DNA from 4 places in the Desulfitibacter alkalitolerans DSM 16504 genome. Region 1 is predicted to be linked to each of the others. Evidence: riboswitches for the same ligand, from Rfam matches in the RefSeq annotation. Region 1 holds a riboswitch; each other region holds the start of a gene.

Region 1 (5,624 bases):
TCTTTTACAGTTCCTCCAGCAGTTGTACATCCAGCAGCAAATAATGTGCCAATTAGCATAAATGTCATAATCAATAAAAAAACTTTTTTCATTGTTTTACCCCTTTCTAATTAAAAGTTTGTGTTCTCTCTTCTTTAGCTTGCTTATAACTTGCTTGACTTCGCTTGTTTACAATTGTCCTTATCTACAGCTAAATTTTATTATAGATAAATTAATAATTGATTAATTTCATTTTAATATTTGTAAAGAATTAATTAATCAATTCTTTGCTTAAGCTTTTGAGGATTTACAAGGAAAATGGCATTTTTTGTTGAATTTGTTTAAAGCACTACTGTATTTCTAAATCCGCGCATGCTGTGAACTGGCCTATATTTACGTATTATTACATTGAAGGGGTGTCTACATCATGACGTATAAAATCCTGGTTATAGATGATGATGCAAATATTTTGGAGCTATTAAGGCTGTATTTATCCCATGAAGGTTATATTTTATCCTTTGCTTCTGATGGAAGTAAGGGCTTGGATGCTTTCAGGAATTTTAAACCTGACCTGGTAATTCTAGACATAATGCTTCCTATAATTAATGGATGGGAAGTGTGCCAGATGATTCGAAGGATTAGTGATGTTCCTATACTAATGCTTACATCAAAGGATGGGCTAGAAGACAAGCTTATGGGATTTGATCTGGGCGCAGATGATTATGTGGTCAAGCCCTTTGATCCAAAAGAGGTTATAGCCAGGAGTAAAGCTCTTCTAAAAAGAATCTCTTCAGAAACTGATAATATTAAAAAAAATCCCCTTATAGAATTAGGAGACTTAAGAGTAAACATTGATAACTATGAAGTTTTTTTTAAAGATAATAAAATTGATTTAAAGCCAAGGGAAATGCAGCTGCTTTTCTTTTTCTTAAAGAATCCCAATATAGTCTTTACCCGTGACCAGCTTTTGGAAAAGGTCTGGGGCCATGAATTCTATGGAGAAACGCGTACTGTGGATGTTCATATAAAAAGATTACGTGAAAAGCTTGGTAATAATAGTTTGGGCTTTAAACTAAAAACTATTTGGGGAATTGGCTACAAACTTGAGGTGAATTATTAACTACAGGGATGAGGTAAATGAAAGAATTCAAAAGCTTAGACGTCAAAGGGCAGAGCTATTACAGATTGAAAGAGAAATACGAAACGATCTTGAAAACTTAAGAACCATGATTTCTGAATTAAAGAATCGCCCTGGCTCTCTGACAGAAGAAAATATTCGTACAATTAGAGAGAGCATCAGGCTGATTAGAAGCAGCAGAAACCTTTTAGAAAGCACTATAGGTGATTTAAATTTACAGACAATTGAATTGGCACAAGATAGATTAACCAGAAGCAACCAACCACAAATTATCAACCGTTTGGATAACCTCAGCCAAATTCAAGAACGAAGATTAAATGCTTACAAAAGGCTAAAAGCAGATCTGCATACCCTCAAGTCAGCTTTTTAAGGCCAACAAAAGACTGGAAAGACTCTGTAGACAGTTCTTGTGTCTTATTTCCAAGTAAAACATATATAAGGAGTGAACATAACATGAAAAAATATCTAAAAATACTTTCATTAGTAATACTTTTGATGTTTACATTGAGCACTATTTCTTTTGCTGCTGAAGCGCGAGATGCATCTTCTTCTAAAAGTCAGGTTATAGAAGACAACTCCAGGTCTTCTAATATAGAAAGTAATGAATTGCAGGTCAAGCATGAAAGCTTAGTACAAAAAATTCAGACCAAGATAAATAGTTTGGAGGATAGAGCCACAAAAGCTGAATATATAGAAAAGCTTAATCAAATAAGGCAGTCAAGACTTGATATAGAACAAAAAATAGTCAGGCTTGAGGTGCTTCTGAGAGAAATAAATAGTTTAATAAACCAAAATAATCTCGAGGAAGAAAACCTAGAAAAATACGAAAGACTTATTACACATATCCAAAAACTAATTAGAGCTTTTGAAGATGAAACTATAAAAAATCGTTTATTAAATCGTCTAAAGGTTATAGAAAATTCAATGGACAGAATTGAAACAAAGATTGTCATGCTGGAAAGTCTATTGAGAACTATTAACAATTTTTCCCCTGATACACCCACAGGGGAAAATATAGAAAAACAGTATCTGAGCCTGGTGGGGAAAATAAGAAGCATGATAGCTAGAATCATGGATGAAGAGGTTAAAGAGCAGTACTACGCAAGTTTAAAGAACATATATAATACCAGAGACACATATCAGTCAAAAATTTTAAGATTGGAAATGTTGGAAAAGGAGCTGCGAAGCTATCTGGCAAATGAAAACATTACAATAGATGACAATTCTCTAGTAAGAATTCAAAGATTAGTAGAAGCAAATGAAAAAGAGATTTTAATGCAGTTACGTGAAAGAATTATGAATAGAATTCAGCATCAGGAATACCTAAGAAATCTCCCTGATGAGGTAAAAAGAGAAATGAGGAACAGGGAATTAAAAGATAGGCTTTATATAAGAGGCAATACCCTTGACTTTGACGTTCCCCCAGTACTTAGAGAAGGTAGAACTCTGGTGCCTGTTAGAGCAATTACTGAAGGACTTGGAGCTGAAGTGAATTGGAACAATGAACTTAAAAAAATCACCATTACCAAGGATGATAAAATAATTGAGCTTTTTCTAGATTCCAGGATTGTGCTTGTTAATGGTGAAGAATATGAGTTAGATATACCTGCCCAGTTAATTAATAACAGAACTACTGTCCCCATAAGGTTTGTAAGTGAAATATTAGGTGAAAGGGTAGATTTCAATGAAGAGACAGGAGACATTGATATTGGGTTAGAAACAGTTGAAGATTTACATGAAATCTTGTATTTTGAGAATTAAGGCAGCCAGTAACTAAGAAAGTTCAAAGCAATTAAACATTTACAAAGTCCAGGATAACTCCTTCTAAATAACAATACCAGCCAAAGGCTGGTATTGTTATTTATCAACGCTGAATGTGCAGAAATTGAAAGGCATTACTTTAAAATTCACTGACCTTTTCATAAGTCTTGCTGTCTTTATACATGGTGTAACTTCGATTATTTTCTGCAAACTGGATATCTACAGAAGTATCCATGGTAACCCACTTGTTATTTATATAAACCTCATTCCATGCATGATAGCCTTGAATTTTTTGCCCGTAGCCCTTTACAAGCTTTGCAGGAATTCCTACACTTCTTAACATGGAAGCAAATAAAGCACTAAAATCATAGCAGATTCCACTTTTACTTTTTAAGGTTTTGTTAATATCTGGAAGATAATCATAGGATAGCTTGTCTATCTTGGCATAGTCATATTTGTAATTGCTAACAATATACTCATATATAGCTTTTACTTTTTCTTCATCACTTTCAATGCCTGCTGTCAATTCCCTGGCCTTGCTAATGGCCTCATCTTCCTTTTCCCATTTAACTATTTGAATAGAATGCAAAAAAGTTTTTAATATATTACTCATGTTTATATTAAGTGTGTCTCTGGAAACAATACGGTACTGGTTGCCTGTCACATTTTCCAGAATGGCTATTGTGTATGCTCCATTTCCTAATTGAACAGGAAACCTTTCAGTTCCCCTGCCAGCTATATTATAGTACAGGCTTGTCCCATCCTTTTGGACCATTACCTTTACTTTCGTACCATTTTGGATGTTGTAGCTTATGGAGAATGCTCCATTGCTTGCTTCTGAAGCATCAATGGAATAGGTATTTGCAGCCGCCATGGCTGCAGGTGCAGATAATAATGCACAAAATACAACAAAAATAATTAATGATATTTTCCTCATTTCCTAACCTCCAGCATTCCAATAATATTGGACTAACCTGGCAGCTCGACCGTCATGGCCCACCCCACATGGGCTTTAGACTCGAAAGCTTTGCGTCCCTATCTTTCGACAGGTTTGCCTTTTTCAAGTGCTGCTTGGAGCATTAGGAGAACAAGCTAATGCTGAATTTCCAAACTAATCTGCACTTGTAATAATAAAATATATACTTTCTTAACAATTAAAAAATCCTTATTCGGATTGTCCAAATAAGGATAAATAGATGTGTTCATAACTGGCTGTTATTTTGTCCTTTACTGGCAACCCGACCATCATAGCACTGCTGCTTTAGACTCGTGGCTTTGCGTCCCTGCCTTTCGACAGGTTTGCCTTTTTCAGTTATAAATTACACCTTTTACAACAAATAAAACACCTTGCTTTGATTATTATTTTATCAAAATTTCATCCCATTAACATGGGACCATGGTCCTGTTTTCTATAGGACCATGGTCCTAGTCATTCTGTTTCGCCTGGACTATGAGCCTGTGGGTTGGATTACGTATAGGTTCGCAGGTGACAATTGAGAGAACTTTTTCTTTCTTATCTGTACGCAGGACATGTATTTCCTCAGGTCTAACAATAACCTTATTGTAAACTGTATAGTTATAATCACCCTTACTGGTAGAGACAACAATCCTGTCATTTATCTTCACCTCATTCAGCCTGTTCAGCAGCCTTCCATGGGAGTGTCCCCTATGACCAGCTACCACTGCATTGCCATACTCACCAAAGGATGTTGTGTCTTCAAGAAAGGATATGCCAATTTTAAGGTTAGTTTCATTTAAGCCGCTGATAATTGGCAATCTAACCTTTATAGAATCTATAATCAAAACCCCCAACACCTCACCCTGTGGTGTAAGTGGAGCTCTCTCTTCCTCTTGTTCCTCCTCTTCTATCAAAAGAAGCTCGTCTAACTGACCAAGGTCTTGAATTGCCTCCTGGTTTTCCAACTCTGACAGCAGTTTTTGCTGCCAGTACCAGGCAAAGACCTGCTCCATTAGTGGATAAAGGGCAACTGTTATTCCAATTAGTATAATGAAAATTGATAGTTTCTTTTTCATAGGTTATACCTCGTGTTTTTATAGTAAAAAGGCTGAGATTTTAAAAGCATCCCAGCCTGATATTTGTTATTTTCTTCTTAATACTATTCCCAGCATTACTATAAAGGCTCCAGCACCAAGAAAGTATATTGGTGATAATTCACCTGTGTCAGGCATTGCTGCCGGACCAGCAGGAATTCCATCTTCATCAACGGTAATTAAAATTTCCGGTTCGGAGGGTTCTTCTTCAGCAGGTCCCAATGGGATTGGATCATCTGGAACATCTAGCGGGTCATCTCCACCACCAGTATCGCCACCACCTCCACCTCCTCCACCTCCACCGGTGGAGCAAGTAGTAGTAAAGGTCCAGTTGGCTTTTACAGTTGCACCCTGATATTCATTTCCTGCACCTCCTGGGAAAACTACACTGAAATCAATTGTTTTTTCAGAGCCTGCAGGCATTGTTCCAATTAGGATGTTTCCCCTACCTGCAGCAGATCTAAAAAGTTCGTTATTGATTATGTTGCTGCCATCTGCAATGTAAAGATTTAAGATATCAGCCAGTTTACCCCCATTAAGGGTTGCTTCACTCAGGATGTTTGTTCTAATGTATAGAGTAAGAGGTACGCTGCCTGTATTTCTTAAAAGAAGACTTGTATTCTTAAGGTCCCCAGGGTTGAGGTTGCCTGTATTAACTTTTTCGTCAGAAGCTTGAATTACAAGCCCACAAACA
Region 2 (5,624 bases), on a different contig from region 1:
TTTGTGTGATAAATAATTAAAATTTTCACTAGGAGGTTTTAGAATGAAAAAAACAGTTTTAACCCTGATCGTTTTGACAACTCTATTAGTATCAAGTGTGGGTTTAGCCGATTTTATTGAATATGATAAAGAATATATACCATTTGATAATTATCGTATGGAACCGTCTGTAAGTGGTAAATATGCTGAACCAAGGTCTGACATAGGAATTCAACAAATATACAATGTCTATATCCCTACAACACATTTTTATCAAAAGGATGAGGAGTGGAAAGATGACATCATGGAGTGGAGGGGTCAAACTTTGGGAGATGCAGGCTGTATTGTCACATCTTTTGCTATGAATATGAGATCATATGGTAGACAAACTGACCCCAAAAGAGCTAACATTGATATGGGTGATTCCTCTAACCCGTTTGTCTGGAACGATGCACCAAATAAAGCTGGATGGGGATTAGTATATCTTGATACTTTAGAATGGGATGCATCTAGAGAGGTTTTTTATAATATAGCTCTAAATGCATTATTGGATGGCGTGCCTGTAATTGTAGGTTATAAACAAGCCACTAGTGATAGATCACATTATGTTTTAGTAAACTACTTATATGGAACAGGATACAATCTAAGTGATTATTGGGTGACAGACCCTGATTCTAGCAGTTCAAGCCTAATACGGTTAAGTACTTTAATAGGGGATAGACCTCTAAGGAATGTAGCGGTTTATCCACCTAAATAATATGTTATAATGTAGATAGGTTGCTAAAGCAATGCATTTTCATGGGGGGTGCAGCTATCAAAATAATTATTACCTTGTTAATAATGCTATTTCTGTCTATAGGGTGCTCCTATAACGCAATGGATGAACAAAAATACAAAAATACCACAATGGCAAAAAAAGACTTAAAAGAACAATTAAATGATGATCATTCTAATAAAGGAACAAGCATAAATGAAGTTAATGATACTCTGGACAGAGATAAAACATTGAATAATGGAACTGAAAGAAAAGTTATTGAAATTTCGACTTCGTACTATAACCCAACTTATAATTTCTGGATAGATATACCAACCATATGGGAAGATGCTTATGAAATAGTTGAAAAAGATTCTAAGGTAGAATTTTACTTTATTGTATGTGGAGATATTAAGGTTAAAAACTTTACAATTTATGCATGGACACATGAGGAATTTGAAGACTTGTTGGAAACAATGGGTTCAGACAGATTCTTCATTGAACAAGAGGTGTTAGGCAAGAATAGAGATTATGGTTTCCACATGATAGCTGAGATTTCTTTAGATGCTCTGATAGAATCTGAAGAGTGTATACAGGAATGGAGAAAGTTGGGTACCATTAATTTTTATGAAATGAGAGAATTGATTCGTTTAGAGTAATAAATTTAAATCCTTGCAGGTTCTACAGCCGTCAAGGATTTTTTTTGGAACTAACTTAAAATACAAGAAATTTTAACATTAAAAACGAAGTTTTGGACATAATAACTAGGATTTTGACATGGCAGAATGAAATGACTTTAAGAACCATATATCCCAGATTATATATGTTTGATAATAATGGAGTCAAAATTAGAAAAGATAAAATATTTGCTAGACTTCCATTATGTATCAAGAGTGATTATGTTTTTTAAGTGTCAGTGAAGCTCAAAAAACGGAAAGTTTCAAACTAAAGGGTAAGGTTGAATTTTAAAAATTTAGCAAAAATGGAACTTTTAAAGATTTGTTACGTCTAATAAAATAATACAATATTGAAAATTAGTGGCAAAGCCATTGAAAGATGGTGACGCAAAGCCATGGGTCTAAAGCTAAAAGCCATGACTGCCAGGTTGCAAAGTCAAAAAGCTGTTCAACAGGATTACCTGGGACAGCTTTTTTGTATTTTTGGACTAACCTAAATTACAAGAAAACGAAGTTTTTGACATTAAAAACGAGGTTTTAGACATTAAAAGTGAGGAACTTGACATGGAAGATAGTATTAAACGTTAATTTATGGTAGGTTTAAATCAATAACTTTGGGCAGACAACATGGTTTTTTAAAAAAATATTCCCGGGCAAATAGTGGCACCCTGGAAAGACCCATTTGCCCGGGAGTACACCCTCCTTTACCAAAGACAAGCTATCCCAGCCTGAAGTAAAGGAGAGATTACAGGTTAGGGGAGTGGTTATTTATGGGGGTTTATATATCTATTAAACTATTGAAATGAAAGGAGCATTAAATAGGAGGTGAAATATACAATGAATAAAGGAAAAAATACCATATTATTAACTGTTGTTATTCTTCTTGTTACTATATTAGGTTATTTTAGCATTAGCTACGCTATGGTACACGATGTATTTTTTCAAAAAAATTACAAAATAGATGAAACAGGCCAACTTATTTGTGCCAAAACTAATGAAATAATAACTGAAGAAAACTTTGATCCTTCCAAAGTTTACAGAGTTAATGAATATGGGCAGACCTATGGTTCCTCTCTTTTTGCAGTTTCTTTTGAAACTGAGCCTGACTTAATTCTTGCAAAAGGCATTGATGGCACATTAGGTTATGTTTATGCCACCGATTTATATGGAGAAGAACCAAAAAATCCTGAGGAGGCTCTCGCCATGCAGAAAGCAAATGCTGGTAAAGATCGAGTGATCCCGCTATATGCTTCTGATGGCAAAACTATAATAGCAGAATTCATAATGTATGCAATCGATATAGATGAGATTAATTTAATTACAGCAGAAGAAAAACATTAAAATATGAAGTACACACCAATCAGGAGAAATTCAGAGCAAAAGGCTGGAAAGAACAAAAGATGAGAAAATCGACATGGAAAACGAGATTTAGACATGAAAAGCGAGGAACTTGACATGGAAGATAGTATTAAAAGTTAATTTATGGTAGGTTTAAATCAATAACTTTGGGCAGACAACATGGTTTTAAAAAAATATTCCCGGGCAAATAGTGGCAACCTGGAAAGCTCCCTTTGCCCGGGAGTACACCCTCCTTTACCAAAGACAAAGGTGAGGTTTAAGATTTAGGGGTTGGCTGGATTGATGAAACAGAAATGATAGACTATCCTAGTGTTGGAGTAGATTATGTAAAATACGACCCAGAACCAAATGTTTACTATGATGTTCAACCTTGGTCATACTATGTATCCGCAAGAGTAAAAGTAGATTTGTCTAGAGGAAATGATGAGTGGTCCGTATATGTAGATTTTAAAGAAGAAGGGATTTAATACTTAGAAGCTAATCATTTTGCCTGCATACCAAGGGTTATATATATTCCCCTTGGTATGTAATTAAATTTTATAAATTAGGAATCATATATTTTTTATTTAAAATAGGGTAGAAACACTTAATTGCTTAATTAACGTTATCTTTGAAAGTGCTTAGATAGTTTTTATTGTTTTTTAAATAAAAACTGTGATATTTTATGTTTAAGGGGGTTAATGTAGAATGCATAGAACTTCGTATGCTATTTTATTTTTTCTTGTTAGCATAGTACTATTAGCTGGCTGCAGCTCAAAGGAATATATTTACCAAAATAATAGGTTTTATGGTGAAGGCCAATACTGGCAAGCAGAATATATAATTGAAAGCAAGAAAGATCCAGAAGATGGCAGTTTTAAAGAAAGCAAGTTTGAGTTTATAGTCATATATAAAGGAGATGTGTCTGAATTAAAATCAGTAGAGCAATTGCAAATGACCATTATAAATGACATTGATGAAGAAATATCCAAAATAATAAACTTTACGGATCCTCCAGATAAAAAGGTCTTCAGAATGTCTGGAGGCTCAAGTGGATCATATATTAGTGAAGATGATATATTTGAGGTAAATGTGGTTTGGGGTGATTTTGAAGAAAAATTCGAGATATTTCACAACTAAATTAAGTTATGCAAAAGCGGTTATTCCACCAATCTGGCTGGAACAGCCCTTTTTAGTGTTAAGGAGCACTGTAAAAAGGAAATGAGAGAATTGATTCGTTAGAGCTTTAGCTTTGAGAAGAAAAGTAGAAAAATCTACCTCCATTTGATAAAATAGTGCAGGTTTCGTCAGCCGCACTACAATAAAGGGAGGTAGATATCCGAATGGATACAGAAAGTTTATCACACACGCAGTGGAATTGTAAATATCACATAGTATTTGCACCTAAGTACAGAAGACAGGTGATATATGGAAAGATTAAAACTGCAATACCACCAAAAATGAGTATATCTAGTTTCATGGGTTATCTTAAGGGTAAAAGCTCACTCATGATATTCGACAGACATACAAATCTGAAGTATAAGTGTGGCAACAGGCATTTCTGGTGCAGAGGCTATTATGTGAATACAGTTGGCAGAAACAAAAAGGCAATAGAGCAGTATATCCGAAAGCAATTACAAGAGGATATAGCGTCAGAACAGATGTAATAATTTTAGAAGTATAAAAAGTCTTTATAATTGGGTTAAAATAAAAGAATATATTGAAAGAGGTGAGATACATATGACTTTTGGAATGCCTGAATGGATTATTACTATTATACTTGTATTTTTTGTGCTTTCTATTATTTGGTTTGTTTTTTTAAAAAAGAATTAGTCTTATGCTTATTTATGTAATACTATTTGCCTTAGGAGGTATGATGAATATTAAAAAGTATAATGTACACATAAAACCAGACAAAATTTTCTAAAACCTAAGTGAACCTGATATAATACAAGACAGGAAACTGTCAGTCGCAGCCTATAACCTCACTTATCTAACCGGTGAAAGTCCGGTCGTGACGATTTCCCATTCGGTCACGTAGTTATATCCAACTCTCGCTTAAGGTGACTTGGCGGGGGAAAGCTTGGAAGTAAACGCTCTGACTGCTCAATTAAGGGTAGGACTGACACAGAGAGCTAGCAATTTCTGGGGCCGTAGCATAAAGCGAAAACTGCTGCATCGAAAACGTCCCCTGCATGAAGTCAGTGGCAGGGAGTTGAGGGCGTCGAGTCTCACTGACGTAGACGAAGACTGGTAAGATTCTGGAAGTAATGGGAAGGTGCACAGAGTCTGCCCTCCGGTGTACGGGTTGCGGCACCAGAAAAAGGATAAGTGGGCAAAGTAGGGAAGGTCTCGGAACCAGCCAAGACAGTTCCGTATGGCAAAGACCGGGCATATAACCGAGAACCGGGAAATTGTTCGGAGGATTCGAGATTGGCAGATGAGGGCGTATTAAGCAATGACGGTGAGCGACAACATAACGACACCAGAGTCAAGGCCCTCTGGACTGAACGGCCTCTACAACAGCGAAACCTTGAAAGAGGGAGTTAACTAGCACAGAGGCGAAGGCACAGGTAAACCAAAAGAGAACTGCAGGTATACGGGAACTGCGTTTAAGTGTAGTGCACTTGCGGGAAGACCTTGTTGACCGACGGGCGTTCAGTTTGAAGCCGGATTGTGGGAAAACCCGATGTCCGGAATTTTAGAGAGGATCCAGGAAACAGGGCTTACGAGTCACTGCGCCTGGGTTCTACTCGGTGAAAGAAGGTTCGCATACAATGGTGAAAAGAAGAACATTTTCAGCAGAATTCAAAACTAAGCTTGTACTAGAATTACTCCGAGAAGAAAAGCAGCTCGGTGAGATTGCTCAAGAGCAT
Region 3 (5,624 bases), on a different contig from region 1:
AAATGTTTTCTATACACAATCTCTCCAAAACCAAAAATGTCGGATTGGTATTCTTTTTGGGCCAGATCAACAATATCCCGTATATCTTTTTCAATAGCCCCGGCCACCTCTTCTTCTAGTTTTTGAATCAGTTCCGGGGTGGTTAAATCCCCGTTCCCTTGCTGATCGCCTATATTTCCCTCTTCTTTGATTTCTATCAAAAACACTAGTTTTTCATCTTTTATCTTTACATCTTTTTTTCCGCTGGAACGTATCATTTCAATGGCTACTTTTTTATCTTCATTCAGGGGATTAGGAATATTGATAATCCCGCTTTTAACTTGATCTCCTGTGAACAGCAGCCCTCTGGTCTCTTGAGAATTCAACCAGCCAATTAATTTATCGTTCTTAAAAGCAGCGCTTCCTTCAATTTTCATGTCTTTTAACGACGGTTTTTCTTTTTCCTTTGCGCCCTCAATCACGCCGATCGTCAGATTTTTTCCGGGACTGCTTATTTCTTTTAAAACATCAATCATCATAAGCTTTTGGGTCTTAGCAAAGGACGCATTATTTTTTAATACTGACAAGATATGGAGAGCCGGAATTTTTTCCAGCGTACTTTCGGCTGTAAGTATTTCCTTTGCCGATGTTCCTTTTGCAATGATGACTCCCGCTTGGCGGTTTGCCTCATGATCCCTGGCAAAAAAATCCATAATGTCGCTCAAGCCATCTCTTGCCATTTGTTCTCCGATTACTATTAACTGGAGATGACTGATAAATATTTTTTGATTTACTATTATCAACAGATTTCTAAAGCATTCAAAGACAGTATCCCCCGTAATGGAAAATACCTCTACAGCTTTTTCTTTACCCCCGCCCCCTCCTTCGCCAAGCTTCATCGCATCAGGTTTAACCAGCTGTACAGTTAATTCAATCTTATGATCATCGGATTTATCAATGCCCACTGCCGCAGCAATATTTATCTCCGTCACATCTTTATTATTCCAGCATCCCGTGATGGAAATCATGACCAAACAAATATTTAATAATATCAGCATATCTCTAATCCGCTTGATCATCGCTTACTTTTCTTTCTCTCGAAAATTTATTTTCATTCTATATTTTGTCATATCCGCATCCTTCCATGTCAGGGTCCTTGGCCTGGTGTTCATTGCCCAAATCGGGACCCGTATTATTGTGTCTTTCAAATCTGTTACATCCAAAGGAGAAAAGGGAGAGAGATAGGAAACGCCAAAAGACCTCAATGTACACATATGGATGAGAAATACTGCTATTATTAATAGCATCCCCATAAAACCCAGGATGTTTGCAGCAATAAGTAAAATTATCCGGATGAAGGGCATAAATCCTGTCGTGGGCGGAACAGCAAAACTACTAATGGCCGTTAACGCTGTAACTATAACAACGGGATTGCTGATCAAACCTGCCTTAACGGTAGCCTCTCCAATAACCAAAGCGCCCATGATACTGACAGCCTGCCCGATAGGTCTTGGCATCCTTACACCGGCTTCCCTTAGGATTTCAAAAATAACACCCATCATAAACGCTTCGGTAAATGGCGAAAAAGGGATGCCTCCTCTCGCTGCCATCATAGTCAATAGCAGTTTAAAAGGAATAATATCATAATGAAAGGATACAACAGCCACATATAAGCCGGGTAAGATAATGGATATTAATAACGCCAGCATTCTAAGCGCTCTAATCATTGAGGAAAGCGGCGATCTGGAATAATAGTCTTCGCTCGACTGTATTGACTCTAAGAACAAGAAAGGCACGGTGAGCACAAAAGGGGTGCCGTCGCAGAGAACAGCTACTCTGCCTTCCAAAAGCTTAGCAGCCACAACATCAGGCTTTTCGCTGTTTCCAACCGTAGGAAAAATCGAAAAGGGAGCATCTTCAATAAATTCCTCGATGTACCCGGATTCCAAAATTGCATCTGTCTTGATATTTTTTATCCTTTTTCTTGTTGTATCAATGATTTTTTCGTTGGCAATATCTTTGATATAGCAAATACATACATTAGTCCTGCTTTGCTTCCCCAATTTCATCATTTCAAATTTAAGCCTAGGGTTTTTTATCTTTCTCCGCAAAAGAGATATGTTTATGCCTAGTGATTCAACAAATCCTTCCCTCGGTCCGCGTACGACGGCTTCTGTACCAGGTTCTTCAATGCCTCTTGCTTCCCATCCCTTAGAACCTGCTTTTAATGCTGTTGCTTTTCCCTCTATATAGATAACACTATCTCCAGCCAAAATAGCGTCTATTGTTTCTTGGAAATCCTGAATCTCTTGCAACTCAATTGTGGTTAATAAATTTTCTTTTAAGATAGTGAGTATGGTGCGGTTATTTAGCTCTTTCTTTAGATTCGCAATTCTCGCCTCTATCATCAATGGTTTTAAAATGTCGGCATTTACCATCTGCTTATTTACCAGACCATCAATACATGCAATGATGATTTTTACAGGCGGCTCATCGCCTAAAGCTATTTCCCGCAGCATAAAGTCGCTGCAATCCGAAAATATTTGCTCCAGTTTTTCTTTGACTATTTTCCCGGATTGCGCTATGTGTTGCCCGTTTTTATTTTCATTTAGTGATTTTTCGTGTTCGATATTTAGTGATTTTAATTTGATATATTTTATTAGTCTGAATATCTTTCGAAACATATTGCAACCTCTTGTTTGAAAAGTGTTCTTGTACAATAAAGGTAAGATTTAGGAAACTGCGTTATCAAAAATAATGGGATTACTTCAATAGTTTTTACACCATAATAGCAATTTATTCCTTGCGTTAGAAGTATAGCCGTATTAAAACATGGTAAAGAACTGAATAATCCGTATGGAGATGCGGAGGTCAAAACCGGGTAAACCAAAAGAAAAAATCATGGAAAGTATAACTATAATCACCACCCCGGCATTGATAAAATTGGCATATAACCTGCTATCACCAGAGTCATTCCGGATAGCAGCGCCAACCTGGAATGAAATCTTTATTCTGACTATTTCTTGTTACCAGATGCAAAAACAGCACACATGGCCTGTGCTGGCTCCTTAAAGTACCCAGCAGGAGGAAACCCTAAAATGTTGAATTTTATCGGAACGACAAAAAGCGACACGAATTATGTAAATAATGGTATATAATGTAAAGAAAGTGTAACTATGAACCGAAAAGGCAAACTTGTCGAAAGGCAGGGACGCAAAACCACGGGTCTAAGGCGAGCACCAGATCGCGATGATAGCCGGGTTGCCGAAGAAAAGCCATAATGGCTCACTGGTGCTTTATTAATTTGTAAGCATCAGTGGGCCTTTTTTTGATGAAAACTCTAATGATACTTCATATCACTCTGGTTTAAGATTTAGAAAAGTAAGGAGGGGGATAGTAGTCATGAAAAAGGAACTTAGCAATCTCAGAGTATTAATTATCAATGCCCAAAATGGCGATCAGGACTCCGTAGTTCATTTGGTGCACTGGTTTATTCCCTTAGTAAAGAAGTATAGCCGTAGAATGGGTTATGAGGAGGCGTATGCGGACTTGATTGTCTGGATGGTAAACGCAGTTCATAAATATAGATCCGTTAATGATACTGATATCATTGCCGGGACAGCATCTTTTTCATACGAAAACGGCCAAAAATAAAATATTTTAGGAAGGGGGATGCCATAATAACATCCGCTTTCTCTTTCTCTGATAGAGTGGTGAATTTCTACCCGGGAGAAGGTGAAAGCATAGACCCCTATACCTGAAGAGTATGACCTGGAAGAAGCCCGAATTGTAGCTTGGTTTATCACAGGGCTTCGTCACGAAGCAATCCGTTTGACCAAGAAGTATCGGGGAATGCGAAAGCATGAACTGCTTATATTAATGTTCAAATATAAAAAAACACATCTTTAGGAGAGGTTGAAAAAATAACCTCTCTTTTTTCAACGCTGGGCCGCACAAGCTTTGAGGATTTTAACCGTTCCATTCTTTGTGCGGCCATTTTTGTTTTCTGGAATGGCGTGCATCACCCCGTTTTGTTATAGAACCCAAAAAACAAAACGGAGGTAATTAAAATAGACACACAAGTTGGTATTAACGGTTTTGAAAGCATTGGACGGGATGAAGAACACAAAAGTATAACAAATTTAATTTTTTTAGGGTAGGGGTTGCAAAATTTCTGTCTACTTTCTCTTTCTCTAACAGATGGCAAAAAAACACTCAAAGAAGAGGTGAAAGTATGGAGCCTTACACCTGACGTTCAGAAGTATGATTTATATATATACGAACATTCGGTAATGTGCCGTTCCCCTCCCTCTGTTTTGGATTTTCTTTACTAAAAAAGCTAAAACGGAGGGTTGGAAAATGAAAAAAATCAATTTACGGGATTATTACCCATTCTATCATTCTGACTTTTTTATTGAAGTGGCGGATCAAATTGTAGAGCTATTCAAACAGATTAGCCGAAGAGACCATGCAGATTTTGAACGCAGGCGTATCCACAAAGCATATTATTCCCTTGACGCTTGCGATGGTATTGAAAAGGATATGGTCCTATTGGTGTTATCGCCGGAGGAAATCTACGAACGAAAAATGAGCAAGCAGGAGGTATATGCCGCTATCAACAGCCTGCCGGAAAAACAGGCCAAGCGTATCTATGCCCACTTCTTTCTAAACATGAGCAAAGCGGAAATAGCCAGGATTGAAGGCGTGAGCAAACCTGCCGTAACACATTCCATTGAGCAAGGTTTAAAACGTATAGAAAAATTTTTAAAAAATAATTCCTGATTGGGTTAACTTTTGACCAAAAAATCTGCTGATTGATAGAGGCACAAATCTACCCCCTCGTCCGAACCTTGAAAACTGAATAATTGTTTTATCCGGTACTTTCCCCGTATGTCCTGTGAAGGAAAGCCATATTGCAGGTACGCCAAGACCACCAGTCTCGACATAAGTCGGCTCACAGCCAATGTATCCATGCCGTTTCCGATTTGATGAAGGTAAGGTGCGAGCGAGTAATACCCGCAATGAATAAATGCTGGTTACATTTAAGGCGGCGACACATACGGAGGGATAATGATACTTCCGTCCAGCCACAGCCCCGCTTAAGCGGGATCACGCAATGGGGGCGGCTTGCAGAGAACCTGGGAGAGGTAAGATTCCTATGAAGACGGTCAACCGCCGTCTGCCGGATAAAGCCATAAGTAATAAAACCAAAACAGAAACGCGAGTAGGGGTGCGCCTATCCATGTGAGTATATATGCACGTCCAAACTAAGGCGCATCTCCTGCTTCGCGAATCAAAAATAGAAAGTAGCGCGTAATTAAAAACGAGAAGGGGGCTTACTATGGCTAATGAAAAATTATCCCAAGAAAAAGCCTACCGTATCATGCTAAAGGGCTATCCCGATGTGCTTGATATAAAGCAAATGTGTGAAATTCTTGGCATTAGCCTAAAAACAGGATACGGTTTGATACAAGAAAATAAGATTGAATGTTTAAAGGTTGGGCGGGCATATAAAATCCCCAAGCCTTTTTTATTTAGCTATCTGAGAATAGGTACAAGCGGCGACAGCCAATAAAAAATGATATTTGCACATTTTACGAGCTTTTTTTATTGTGATACACTCATCCTGTCAACGGCAGGTGAGT
Region 4 (5,624 bases), 530 kb from region 1:
TTAAAAAAGCTCTAGAATCTATAGCTGCTAAAAACATTCAGGAGGCTCATTATAACATCCTTAGAGCTCAAGACATTTTAATGGGACTAATGTCCGGGCTAAATATGTCAACTGGACAAATTGCTGAGAATTTATTTAATTTATATGAATATATGCACAGCAGACTTGTTGAAGCAAATATCTACAAGGATACTTCTATTATTGAAGAAGTTTTAACTATGATAATTGACTTAAGAAATACCTGGAACCAAATTCTTAAAACAACAAAGGTTGTCAACCAATAAATTTTAAAAAAATCATATTATAGCCTAAATCTATTAATAATTATTCCGATAACTATATTGTAAGGGTTTATATGTATAACCTTGGGGCCCCAATAGGTTAGCATATGGCATATATTGCAGCAGGGACGCTGCAATTCAAAAAAACAAGGAGGTTTATATAATGAGAATTAACAACAACTTAATGGCAATGAACACCCATAGACAGTTGGGAATTACCAACAGCTCTGGCGCAAAAGCAATGGAAAAGTTGTCCTCAGGCTTTAGAATCAACAGAGCTGGAGATGATGCGGCAGGTCTTGCAATCTCTGAAAAGATGAGAGGGCAAATCAGAGGTCTTAACCAAGCTTCAAGAAATGCTCAAGATGGTATTTCTTTAATTCAAACAGCTGAGGGTGCTTTAAATGAGACTCATGCTATTCTTCAAAGGATGAGAGAGCTAGCAGTACAATCAGCAACAGATACCAATACAGCTGATGACCGAACAAAGCTTCAAGCTGAAGTAGATCAGTTGGCTAAAGAGATTACAAGAATTTCTAATACAACTGAGTTTAACACGAAGAACCTTTTAGCTGGTGGTCTTAATAATACTTTCCATATTGGTGCTAACCAAGGTCAAAGTGTAGGCCTGACTATTGGTGCTATGGATGCTAAAACCCTTGGAGTTGCTGGTAATATTGTGAACACAACAGTTACATACGGTTCAGAATTAGGAACAAATTTTTCAGTAACAACCAACTCTGAAGGCTTAAATGGTTACTTTGTAAATATTGCAAAGGTTGCTGCTACACAAGCAGTTGCTGTAACTGGTGGCACAGCTAATACCACTGCAACTGCAGGAGGTTCATATACTGGTTCAAGTGACGTTACGTTAAATATACGAGTTACTGCTTCTGATGGTACAAAGGTCACAGCAGCTGAGTATTCAATTGATGGAGGAAATACTTGGACAAATGCTGGTGCAATGTTAGATAGTTCAGGTGCAAACTCTGTTTTCACATACCAAGGTGCAACAATTACTATGACTTCACATGCAGATGTAAGTACAAGTATACCTGGACTTCAATATAATGCAACACTCACATCTCAGTATTTTAATGTCCAGTTAGGTTCAACAGATACTGGTGGTACTGTGGGAACAGCTGCTAAAATGTATAATAATCAAAGTTCAGTAGTAGTTGGGGATGCTTCAACTGATAGGATAGCAACTGTCTCTTTAGGTGGAGCAACAACCTACGCAACAGCATTTGCAGCTGTTGGGGCAACCGGTACAACTTATACTGCTAATAGTAGCGCGGCTATTGCACAAACCCAGACTGCATCAACTTCAGCAATTATAGCAGCTGACGGTACTGTATCACAAGAAGCTGTTGCACATAAAGGATTAAATATTTCAACTCAAGGCTCTGCAAACCTAGCCATTACTACTATAAATAATGCACTTGAAACCGTTTCCGCAGAGAGATCCAAACTTGGAGCAGCTCAAAACAGATTAGACCATACAATCAAGAACTTAGATACATCTTCAGAAAACCTACAAGCTTCTGAATCAAGAATCAGAGACGTGGACATGGCCAAGGAAATGATGGAATTTACCAAGCAAAACATCCTTCAGCAAGCTGCTACAGCAATGCTTGCTCAAGCCAACCAGGCACCTCAAGCAGTACTTCAATTATTGAGATAATGAATTTAGTATTACAAAGAGGGTCAGGGGAATATTTCCCTGACTCTTTTTCAATTGATTTTTATAGCAGAGATAGGGATGAAGAAAACATTAATGTTATGAAAAATCAAGAAGAGATATTTTTTCTATACATGAGATAAGCATTTATTCACAAAAATGAGAATGATTTTAAAAACTACATCAGATATTTAAACAAATAATTAAATGCTTAAAGATTAATGAAAAATGGAATAGAGATTTAAAAACAAGAGATTGAAAATGTATTGGATGCTATAGAAGGCCAAAGGAAAGTGAAAATGGTGAATTTGAAGATTGGATAAATATTACTTGTTTAAGAAAAAGCCAACTGTTATAATATGGATATGAAGTGCTTGCGGGGTGAGTTAATTGGATAAAGATATGAAGAATATGTTTGATCTTATATTAAACAAATTAGGTACAATTGATGGAAGGCTAGATGCAATAGACCAAAGGCTGGATGCAATGGATCAAAGGCTGGATGCAATGGATCAAAGAATTTTCTCGTTGGAAAGAAGACAGGATGAAATTTTTGAAGTTGTTAAAGCTATTGAGCACAGCAACCAGGTCTTCAAAGCGGAGATGGACAGCGTAAATTTACGCATTTCACATGTAGAGGGGACCTTAAATGCAGTAGGAGAAACCATTAACAAACGGAAGATTGTATAGGTATGTGCGCCTAGTTATTAATACTAGGTTTTTATTTTCTATATTTTACAAAATTGCAGAAAAAAAGAGGAATTTTGCTGAAACTGTTAAATCTATGTATATAGGTTATGCGTACACGAATACATAGAATTGGAGAGTGTGCAAGTGAAAAGATCAACTTCTGGAGCTTCTATATTGATACTGTTGGTTCTCTTGGTCATTGGTTTGTTGTTAGGGGGAATTATTGGGGATATTTTAGGGAAGCTGGGTGTTCCATATATTTATGAAAGCCAGCAGATTCGCTGGAGCCCGTCAGGAGATTTCATGATTATTGTATGGGATATTGACTTGTTAATCAGGGTTAATCTTGCAAGTGTTATTGGCCTGATGCTGGCTTTTTGGATCTATAGGAAATTATAAATTATTGTCCTTCAATTTAATATAAAACACTGTTTAATCTTAAGCTCCTATTATTAGAACAGGAGCTTTTTCGCGTAAAAATATGGAAATATTTTTCCTAATAGGAAGGAATTTGTCGTCAAATATAGAATATATTCAAAATATAGGACCATGGTAGACCATGGTATTGGCATGTGGGACTATACTCTTAAGTTAATAAATATACAATAGGGCAAAGCCACCGAAAGGTGGTGACGCAAAGTCATGGGTCTAAAGCCAGTGGGTATGATTGCCAGACTGCAAAATACAGTTCTTACAGATTAAACTTAGTTTGCCCTATTTGTCTTGGCAGACTAGGTTTTTTATTTTTAACAATTAGTTTTAATAAATACGAATGGGGTGTCAGGGTGAAGGATTTTAATTTTAAAATTATGGTAATATTTATAGTATTTCTTTTGTGTTCTGGAGCAATATTAGCTACAGTATTGCTTCAAGGTAAACTGGCAAGATCAGCAGATGTGGATGAGTATTTTACTGATCCCATTGAGATAGTAACCCATCTAAAGTTTGATGATGTAAATAGAAAACTAATTCATATAAAGGCAGTTATTGTTGTTGAAGCAGGCGGAAGTGAGACATATCAAGTTTTAAGTCAAAATCCAGCAAAAATTAAAGAAATTTGTATAAATTTCTTTAATGACCTTACTGAAAAGCAGGTAAATGAATTGATGAAAGAGAACCTTTTAAAAGACATGCTGCAGATGAAAATCAATAATAGTTTGAATGTGAAAACTACAGGGGTTTATTTTCAGGAAATATTGATTAACTAAAGGGAGGGGTTCTTAGTAAAAGGAGGTATGTGCTAATATGGATGATTTTATAATAAATAATGACTTGCTTGAAGACTTAATAACCTTTTACAATAATGGAGATATCTTGAGTCCCCAGGAAAAAATCGCGTTAGAAAATGAAATTCAAGAAAACGGCATAATCAGCTATATGATATTAAATGGCGAAGGAGAGTATTTCATGGTTGGAGCGGAAAGAAATACTGAGTATATTAGCGTAAAGGATTTAATTCCTGGAATGGTTTTAGCTATGGATATTGTGTCGGCATATGGGACAGAACTCATTTCCAAGGGCAGTGTGTTAACTGATCATTTCATAGATGTGCTGCAGAAGCTAAATTTTGAGGAAGTATTAGTCTATAAAAATCAGGCTTCCAGTAATGAGCTTATAGAGACCGAAACCCTAATACATAGATATGTTGATAATGGGTATGTGGTTGATAAAAATAAAATTAAGAAGCTGATTCAAGAGGTAGGGTCTGGAAACCCCTTAGACGTGAAATATGTAGAGGAAATAACTGGGTCTATAGCTGAACAGGCCAACACCAATTTGCCCCTTGAAATACTTGAAAAAACCATCAGCAAAGATGATTATCTATATGCCCATTCCTTAAATGTTGCCTTGTTAGCCTCATTGCTGGGCAAATGGGTTGGGCTAGATGACAGGTCCGTTTCCCTGTTAGCCAAAACAGGTGTCCTACACGATATAGGAAAATCAAAAATAGATAAGCATCTGTTGGATAAACCGGGTTCATTAACATCACAAGAATACAGTCTGGTTAAAAAGCATAGTCAATACGGATATGAAATATTAAAGAATATAACTGATCTAGAAATAGAAGTTGTTCTTGGGGTATTAATGCATCATGAAAGATACGATGGTACAGGATATCCAATGGGCATAAATGGTGGGAAGATAAGTGTATTTGGAAAAATTGTGGCCATTGCTGATGTTTATTCTGCAATGGTTGCAGACCGCCCTTATGCGAAAAAAGAATGCCCTTTTACAATTTTGAATTATCTTGAAAATGATTGTATAGGACAGTTTGACATAACCTATCTGCGGCCATTTCTTTATAATGTAGCCAGCAGCTATATTGGAAATAACGTTATTCTAAGCAATGGTGAAAAGGCATCTGTAATTCTTGTAAGTAGTACAGAATTTATATCAAGACCCCTTGTTAAAACAGAAAATGTCTTTATTAATCTGGCCAAGGAAAGGAATTTACATATAATCGAGGTTCTCCCCCTGCTGCACAGCTAAGAAGCATATATTAAAAAGAATTGAACCTTTTTAGAAGAAAAAGATAGGTTTTTGTTACAGCAGATTGTATTAGTGGTGAGTATAAGGTGCAGTAATATCTATAATAGACTAAATAAAGGTGCCTCGGGCACCTTTAACTGTGTCAATCCTTGAGGAGTTTTTTATCCAGCTCACCTGCATCATTTAGCTGTCTTAATTCAGTATATCCTCCTATGAACTCCTCACCTATGAAGATCTGTGGAACTGTCAGCATCCCAGTTTGTTCCTTAATTCTAGCAAGCTCATCAGGGTCATTAGTCAAATCGATTTCCTTATAATCCAATCCCTTATTAATACATAGGTTCTTTGCTGCAACACAATAAGGGCAGTTCATGGTGCTGTAAATTGTAATGCTTTGCATAGCTTATCCTCCATATCCTTATATATTAGAAAGGTGTTTTCAATGAATTGTAGCACAAATTGCACCTTTGTTCCAGTAAAAC

What was found. Region 1 has a riboswitch for cyclic di-GMP ahead of K364_RS0110115 (transglutaminase-like domain-containing protein). Riboswitches for the same ligand answer to the same signal wherever they lie in the genome.
Region 2: it holds a riboswitch for cyclic di-GMP, as region 1 does, so the genes downstream of both, K364_RS24800 (hypothetical protein) here and K364_RS0110115 (transglutaminase-like domain-containing protein) in region 1, are expected to answer to the same signal.
Region 3: it holds a riboswitch for cyclic di-GMP, as region 1 does, so the genes downstream of both, K364_RS24480 (helix-turn-helix domain-containing protein) here and K364_RS0110115 (transglutaminase-like domain-containing protein) in region 1, are expected to answer to the same signal.
Region 4: it holds a riboswitch for cyclic di-GMP, as region 1 does, so the genes downstream of both, K364_RS26610 (flagellar basal body-associated FliL family protein) here and K364_RS0110115 (transglutaminase-like domain-containing protein) in region 1, are expected to answer to the same signal.

The regions. Positions count from the first base shown of each region.
Region 1 covers NZ_KK211100.1:884,526-890,149, forward strand. Annotated here, with positions in the region: gene K364_RS0110095 (PhnD/SsuA/transferrin family substrate-binding protein) at 1-92, opposite strand, end outside; gene K364_RS0110100 (response regulator transcription factor) at 407-1,099, shown strand; gene K364_RS0110105 (hypothetical protein) at 1,206-1,487, shown strand; gene K364_RS25585 (copper amine oxidase N-terminal domain-containing protein) at 1,571-2,878, shown strand; gene K364_RS0110115 (transglutaminase-like domain-containing protein) at 3,018-3,815, opposite strand; cyclic di-GMP riboswitch class I at 3,852-3,944, opposite strand; cyclic di-GMP riboswitch class I at 4,108-4,192, opposite strand; gene K364_RS0110120 (class D sortase) at 4,304-4,912, opposite strand; gene K364_RS0110125 (COG1361 family protein) at 4,979-5,624, opposite strand, start outside.
Region 2 covers NZ_KK211104.1:165,120-170,743, reverse strand. Annotated here, with positions in the region: gene K364_RS0118940 (C39 family peptidase) at 44-736, shown strand; gene K364_RS0118935 (hypothetical protein) at 856-1,392, shown strand; cyclic di-GMP riboswitch class I at 1,763-1,846, shown strand; gene K364_RS24800 (hypothetical protein) at 2,248-2,751, shown strand; gene K364_RS26835 (hypothetical protein) at 3,063-3,236, shown strand; gene K364_RS0118915 (hypothetical protein) at 3,457-3,888, shown strand; gene tnpA (IS200/IS605 family transposase) at 4,092-4,415, shown strand; gene K364_RS0118895 (transposase) at 5,526-5,624, shown strand, end outside.
Region 3 covers NZ_KK211102.1:298,798-304,421, reverse strand. Annotated here, with positions in the region: gene K364_RS0115775 (Ger(x)C family spore germination protein) at 1-1,037, opposite strand, end outside; gene K364_RS0115770 (spore germination protein) at 1,062-2,663, opposite strand; cyclic di-GMP riboswitch class I at 3,158-3,248, shown strand; gene K364_RS24480 (helix-turn-helix domain-containing protein) at 3,382-3,633, shown strand; gene K364_RS0115760 (RNA polymerase sigma factor) at 4,339-4,761, shown strand; gene K364_RS0115750 (helix-turn-helix domain-containing protein) at 5,321-5,554, shown strand.
Region 4 covers NZ_KK211100.1:353,731-359,354, reverse strand. Annotated here, with positions in the region: gene fliS (flagellar export chaperone FliS) at 1-284, shown strand, start outside; gene K364_RS27555 (flagellin N-terminal helical domain-containing protein) at 445-1,965, shown strand; gene K364_RS0107460 (hypothetical protein) at 2,353-2,652, shown strand; gene K364_RS0107455 (DUF4321 domain-containing protein) at 2,797-3,051, shown strand; cyclic di-GMP riboswitch class I at 3,252-3,335, shown strand; gene K364_RS26610 (flagellar basal body-associated FliL family protein) at 3,438-3,860, shown strand; gene K364_RS0107445 (HD-GYP domain-containing protein) at 3,898-5,142, shown strand; gene K364_RS0107440 (glutaredoxin domain-containing protein) at 5,285-5,542, opposite strand.